3 regions of the Halomonas sp. MCCC 1A11062 genome follow, and region 3 is predicted to be linked to each of the others. Evidence: predicted binding sites of a transcription regulator. Region 3 holds the regulator's gene; each other region holds the start of a gene.

What was found. Region 3 encodes FliA, which starts transcription of late flagellar genes. Its sites were predicted from a motif close to CTAAAGTTNNNNNNNNNNCNGCCGATA; they were not measured.
Region 1: fliD (flagellar filament capping protein FliD) is a predicted target of FliA. The motif match lies at 925-951, and genes of this name have one in related genera.
Region 2: HOP58_RS06760 (flagellin) is a predicted target of FliA. The motif match lies at 1,208-1,234, and genes of this name have one in related genera.

Annotation. Positions count from the first base shown of each region.
Region 1 is NZ_JABFTW010000004.1:273,086-275,353, reverse strand. Features, by position in the region: gene fliD (flagellar filament capping protein FliD) at 1-880, opposite strand, end outside; gene HOP58_RS06725 (Fic family protein) at 1,098-2,198, shown strand; gene HOP58_RS06720 (OmpA family protein) at 2,208-2,268, opposite strand, start outside.
Region 2 is NZ_JABFTW010000004.1:278,148-280,415, reverse strand. Features, by position in the region: gene HOP58_RS06760 (flagellin) at 1-1,094, opposite strand, end outside; gene HOP58_RS23155 (flagellin) at 1,290-2,117, opposite strand; gene HOP58_RS06750 (HigA family addiction module antitoxin) at 2,225-2,268, opposite strand, start outside.
Region 3 is NZ_JABFTW010000028.1:13,117-15,384, forward strand. Features, by position in the region: gene HOP58_RS20190 (HDOD domain-containing protein) at 1-598, shown strand, start outside; gene HOP58_RS20195 (RNA polymerase sigma factor FliA) at 654-1,361, opposite strand; gene HOP58_RS20200 (flagellar protein FlhE) at 1,425-1,841, opposite strand; gene HOP58_RS20205 (hypothetical protein) at 1,838-2,268, opposite strand, start outside.

The DNA of each region.
Region 1 (2,268 bases), on a different contig from region 3:
AAGCGGTCAATTCGCCGATGGTGCTCTTGAGCGCATTGTAGGCCTCGACGAAGCCGGTGATGGCTTCGCGCACCGCGCGGGTGTTCTGTTCGACCTTGACGGTACTGCTACCCTCTTCCGTCAGGCTGAGCGTGACGCCTTGGATCGCTCCTTCCACCTGGTTAGAAGCACTGGTGATGGGAATGCCATTGACGTTGAGCAGCGCATCCTGTCCAGCCTGAGCAATGGCTTCGGCCCCTTCGGTTTCACTGAATGCGATGCCATCGGCAAAGAAACCATCACTGAAGGTCAGATCGGTAATGGAAGCCGCCTCACCGGTCTCGCTGCTCATCAGTGCGAGCCGGTAGCCCTCACCGTCGTTGACGATGGAGGCGGTGACGCCGGCACCCTCTTGGGCATTGATGGCATCGCGAATGTCCTCGAGCGTACTGCCGGCGGCGATATCGATGTCGATCGCCTGAGGAGCCTCGCCGGTAGCGTTGCCGAAGTGCAACGTCAGCGTCTGGTCGCTATCGGTCAGTACCTGGTCGAGATCGACCTCGAGGCGCGCCGAGGCCAGGCTGCCTGCCGTGGCCAACCGCTCCACATCGATGGCGTACTGGCCCATGGCCGCATCACGACCGGCAGCCGCTTCGACGGAGCTACCGGCGACGGATGTGGAAAGGCTCTGATAGAGGGATGCGTCGTTGAGGGCGTTGGCGGCGGCTTGAAAGCCGGAAAGTGCGCCCTTGAGTTCACCGTAGGCGGAGATCTTGACTTGCTGGGTCTCGATCTGCCGTTCGATGGGCTTGAGCTTGCCGCGCTCGGCTTCGTTGAGCTGGTCGAGCAGACCGTTGAGATCGAGCCCGGAACCGATGCCGAGAGAAGAAATGCTGGCCATAAGGGACTGCCTTGTGTCGGTGTATTGACTTCCTGTTATCACAACCTCGGCGGCTTACCAAAAAACTTTAGCTTTCCGACAAAAAATTCCAGAACTCGCCGGCCGCCTCCTTGCGGAGTTGGTGTTACCCCTCATGCTCCGATAAATCATCATGGCGGCAGGAAACGAGCGCAGGGTGCCGTATAATGGCGACAATCGACCCTTTTGAGGCTGCCATATGCCAAAAAGCACCGCCTACCGCCCACCGTTCACGCTAACGCCATTAGCGCTCCGCCTTGTCGCGGAGATCAGCGAGGCTGTCGGGCGCTATGCGATTCTGGCGGAATACAGCCTCACCCCACAGCTGCGGCGAGAGAATCGGCTACGAACGATTCACGCATCGCTGGCCATCGAAAACAATACCCTCACGCTGGATCAGGTTAGTGCTGTCATCGACGGCAAGCGTGTGCTTGGCCACCCACGGGAAATCCAGGAGGTACGAAACGCTTTCTCCGCCTATGAAGCCATGCCGGGCTGGACACCCGAATCGGTGAAAGATCTGCTTGAAGCTCACAGCCTGCTGATGCAAGGGCTTGTCGATGATGCCGGCCGTTTTCGCACCGGAGGAGTGGGCATCTACAAGGGCAGTGAGCTGGTTCATATGGCCCCGCCCGCTCAGCGGGTACCTTTGCTGGTCGAAAATCTTCTGAAATGGCTGTCCGGCACAGATGAGCATCCATTGATTGCAAGCGCCGTGGTGCATTATGAACTTGAGTTCATCCACCCCTTTGCCGACGGCAACGGCAGGATGGGACGCCTGTGGCAAACCTTGATACTGCGTCGCTGGCGGCCGCTGCTGAGCTATCTACCTGTCGAGACGGTCATTCGCGACCGGCAGCAGGAATATTATGACACCCTGGCACAAGCCGACCAGGCAGGAGAAGCCACGCCTTTCATTGAATTCATGCTCACCGCACTGCGCGATGCCTTTAGGGAAGCGATTGAAAGCGAACCCGGCGCTTTCTCCCCCGCCATACAGCGGAATAGTCCAGATAGTGCCCTACGGACCGACCTAGCTAGCGACCCAGTAGACGACCCAGCTAGCGACCCAGTTGAAAGGTTGATGGCTGTCCTGGCGGCAGGAGAAGCCGGAACGGCGGCATTGATGGCAGCCCTTGGGCTGAGTCATCGCCCGACGTTCCGCAAGAACTATCTAGCCCCCGCGCTTGATGGTGCATGGATCGAACCCACCCAGCCTGAAAAACCCAACAGCCCCAAGCAGCGATACCGGCTGACACCAAAAGCAAAACGCTGGCTGCGGCTGCATGAGAACCCCTGAGCCAGGCCGTCACCGCGCATGAATGATCACTTCCACCCGACGGTTCTGGGCGCGACCTTCCACCGTCTCA
Region 2 (2,268 bases), on a different contig from region 3:
ACACTGCTCAGATCAGCAGCGATCTCTTCCTGAGCGGCCAGGGTCAGAATGTTGCCGGTAGTAACCTCAGCATAATCGGTGAAGTCTGTGATGGCTGTGCTGTCAGCAGCGCCAAGCACAACCGCACCAGTTTCAAGGTCGATGGTATTGGTTGTCCCATCGATTGTCCAAGAATTGGTACCGTCGGAAACAACCAGTGTGCCAGTAGCGTTCGCTTGATGCACAGCAAACTCGACATCGCCGGCAGCATCTTCACGAATGGCGCTGTCAAGCGTGCTCAGCTCAACCAGGTTACCATCAGAATCAACGAAGCTGTCTGCGGTAGTTGCAGCAACACCAGTAGCGGCCGTGCCACTTGTGTCATAAGAGACGGTGTTGGTTGCTGAATCGAAGGTGGCATCGAAGAGGTCAGTGCCAACCTGGGCGTACAGCGCACCGTCATCACCCACTACCAGGGTGGCCTGCTCAGGCTCAGCGCCACTGAACGTCAGTGCAACGGTGGTCGCTTCCTGTGCCGGACGAAGAACGCCGCCCTCGACAGCTGACAGGGAAGACGAAGCCACCTGGTTACGCAGATCCAGGTTAGCCAGACCCAAAGTTTGGGCGTTGATTTGCTTCAGGTTAACGGTGATGGTTTCACCATCGTTGGCACCAACCTGGATCTTCAGGCCCTGGTCGCCGGCCAGCACTTTCACGCCGTTGAAGTTGGTTTCTTCTGAGATACGGTTGATTTCAGAAAGACGCTGGCTGATTTCGTCCTGGATGGACTGCAGGTCATCGGGTGAGTTGGTGCCGTTAGCGGCCTGAACGCTCAGCTCACGAATGCGCTGCAGGTTGTCGTTAACCTGGTTCAGCGAACCTTCGGCGGTCTGGGCGATGGAGATACCGTCGTTGGCATTACGCTGTGCCTGGTTCAGACCGGTGATCTGAGCGGTCATACGGTTGGCGATGGCCTGACCGGCAGCATCGTCCTTGGCGCTGTTGATACGCAGGCCGGAGGAGAGACGCTCCATGGAGGTCTGCAGGGCGTTCTGGCTCTTCTGCAGGTTAGCCTGGCCAATCATGGAAGTGATGTTGGTATTGATGACTGACATGGGTCATTTCCTTTTTTACGTTGAGGGCTCCATTGGCGGGCCCACTGAACCTGGTTTCGCTGGCCCAGCATCTTCGGGCCTACCTCAACGGCGCCGTTGGCCGTTACCCTGATTAACGGCACCTGTGGCCAGGACTTTAGGAAGAAGGGAAAAAAATTTTGAATTTTGTCTCGGACCTGGCGTCGAGGACCGGAATCAGCGCTGGCGCAGCAGCTCCAGAACGAGTTCCGGCATGCGGTTCGCCTGGGCCAGGATGGCGATACCGGCCTGCTGCAGGATCTGAGCGCGCACCAGGTTGGAGACTTCCTGGGCGTAGTCGGCATCCATGATTCGCGAGCGAGCGGCGCTGAGATTGACCACGGTGGTTTGAATGTTGTCGATCACCGCTTCGAAGCGATTGTGCAGCGCGCCGAGCTGGCTGCGCTGGCGGTCGGTTCGCTTGAGCGCTTCGTCCAGGGTATCGAGCGGCATTTCGGTGGCATCACCGCCTTCATGTGCCACGACACGAAAGCCATTCAGCCCCAGCGTGTGCCGATTGATGGCCTGGAGCTCGATGGTGATGGTCTCGCCATCATTGGCCCCCACCTGGATACGTAAGCCACGGCTTTCGCCCAGCACGGAAACGCCGTTGAAGCCTGTCTGCAGCCCGATGCGATCTATCTCATCCAGGCGCTGGTCGATCTCGTCCTGTATCGCGGCAAGATCGGTAGGGCTCAGAGTACCGTTGCCGGCCTGCACGGTGAGCTCCCGGATACGCTGCAGATTGGTATTGACCTGGCCGAGTGCGCCTTCGGCGGTCTGTACCAGCGAGATGCCGTCGTTGGCGTTGCGCGCGGCCTGGTTGAGCCCGCGAATTTGTGCGGTCATGCGGTTGGCAATGGCCTGCCCTGCCGGGTCGTCCTTGGCACTGTTGATGCGCTGGCCCGACGAGAGCCGCTGCATGGCACTCTGCATGGCCTGCTGGCTGCTACGCAGATTGTTCTGCACGATCATCGACAGAATGTTGGTGTTGATGCCTATCACGCAAACGCCCTCACCCCGTGCACGAAGGGCACCGGTGGAGAGAATATCGGCTTCTGCGGGTAAAGCTTTAGCGCGGTGTCGTTGGCATTCGCTCGTTTGGCGTTTCGTCAACCCGCGGCATGCAGAGGGATTACCTGAGCGCGTGGACGCT
Region 3 (2,268 bases):
CGGCAACCGTGCCGCCCAGATTCGCCTGATTCGCGCGCTCTACGAGGAAGACAGCAGTGACCTCAACCGGCTGCACGAGCTGGTGGTGCAGGTGCCCCATCTGCATGTGGCGATTCTGCGCCGCGCCAACTCCTCCTATTTCAACCGTGGCGGCAAGGCGGTCGATCTGCATCGCGCGGTACAGATCCTGGGGTTGATCGAACTGCGCCGGCTGATTCTGACCCTGACCCTGGCAAGCCTGCAGCCCTCGTCCCGCATCGTGCTGCGCATGGCGCTGATCCGCGCCTTCATGTGCCGCTATCTGGCGGCCCCCTTCCCCGCTCTCGATCCCGAGGATGCCTTCACCACCGGACTGTTCTCGATGATGGATGCCCTGCTCGAAGAGGATCGCAATACCTTGCTCGACCACCTGCCCCTGGGTGAATCGATCATCAATGCATTGAAGTATCGCAGCGGACCTCTCGGCGCCGTGCTGGTGCTGTGCGAGAACCACGAACGCCAGGTCGAGGAAGCCCTCGAAGAAGTGCCCGCCGACCGGCTGCACGGGTGCTACATGAATGCCCTGACCAGCACCAAGGCGCTGATGGACAACCTCTAGGCTTGCGAGAGATGCCTTCCTGCGCCGTTGGCTTTGGGAAAACCTTTGGAAAAACCTAGGCGTCGCTGTCCGCCAAGCGTGCCCGCAACCGGCTTACCGCCTGGCTGTGCAGCTGGCACACTCGCGACTCGGTGACACCGAGCACAGCGCCGATCTCCTTCAGGTTGAGCTCTTCCTGGTAATAGAGTGCCATCAGCAGCTTTTCACGCTCGGGCAGTGCCTCGATGCCATCGACCAGTTGTCGACGCCGCTCCTCGTCGATGAGCATGTGATAAGGCGTATCGAGCGAAGCGTCCTCGATGCCGGGTTCGGCGCCTTCCGAGACGAGCACCTCGAAGGGCAGCAGATGGCCGCTGTTGGTATCACTGAGTAGCTGGCGATACTCCTCGAGCTCCATGTCGAGCTCGGCGGCTATTTCAAGCTCGTCTGCCGCCCGGCCGAGCTTCTGTTCCAGACTGCGCACGGCCTCATCGACCGCCCGGGCATTACGCCTCACGCTGCGAGGCAGCCAGTCGCGGCTGCGCAGCTCGTCCAGCATGGCGCCACGGATACGCTGGCTGGCAAAGGTAGCGAAACTCGCCCCCTGAGTGGCATCGAAGCGACCCATCGCCTCGAGCAACCCCACGGTGCCGGCCTGGATCAGATCATCGAGCTCGATACTTGCCGGCAGTCGAACCTGCATCGACAGCGCCTGGCGCCTCACCAGCGGCAGGTACTCCTCCAGCAGGTCTGCCTGTTCGATCTTGCCTCGTGCTGTGTACATGCTCTTGCTCTCGCGGCTGACGGTTCCCTCGAGCGATGCCGATCGGCGCTCGACGGGTCAGAATCACTGCAGGTCGTCGTGATTCACGATCACTTGCAGCCCCTGCAGGGTTGCGGCACGCTGCCCACGCTCCTGTAGGGAAAACTGAAAGTTCAGTGGCGTATCCGCCGGCACACCGGCCAGTGCCTCGGTCTGCCCTCGCGGCCCAGGTAGGCGAATGCAGTCCCCCGGGTGGCAGAGCCAGGCGTTCACCTCCCTGCCGGCTGGCGGCTGAAACTGCCAGACCACGCGGCCCATCACCTGCCCGTGTGCCAGTTCGGGAGATGGCGGCAACAAGGCAGCGGACATGGCGGGTCGCTCGGCCATGACGACCTGCACGGCAGGCGCCGTGGCTACCCAACTGCCGGCCGCCTGAGCCAGGCCCGCCCACAGTCCGCCAAGGGTCAGCAAACAGAGTTGCCCCAACCTGGTCGGTTTCATCGCGCCAATACCAACAGTTCCATATCGAAATACGCTTCCGCAACGTACTGGAGATTGCTCAACAGGCCCTGGCGCCCCACGCCCGACGGGTGCACGGCAATCAAGCGACGCGGGCCACCCTGCTCGGCGATCTGCTTGAGCATGCGATAACCGCGGCGGAACGCCTCCAGATCGTCGTCTATCCACAGCGCCCACTGCGACTGCTGCGCTGCCAGCAGCGACAGATGCGGGCTGGAGATCGGTAGCGCCACGATACGCCAGCTGCCGGGATCGCCTACCCAGCGCCGCCCTTCCTGCGCCCAGCTTTCAAGCAGCTCGGTGACTCGTGCAGTGTGTCGCTCGGCAGTGCCCGGCAGGCCCAGCACCATCAGCGTCCGCTCCCCCTCACTGCGCGGCGGCCTCGGTCGTTCCACCGCCGCCTTGGTGC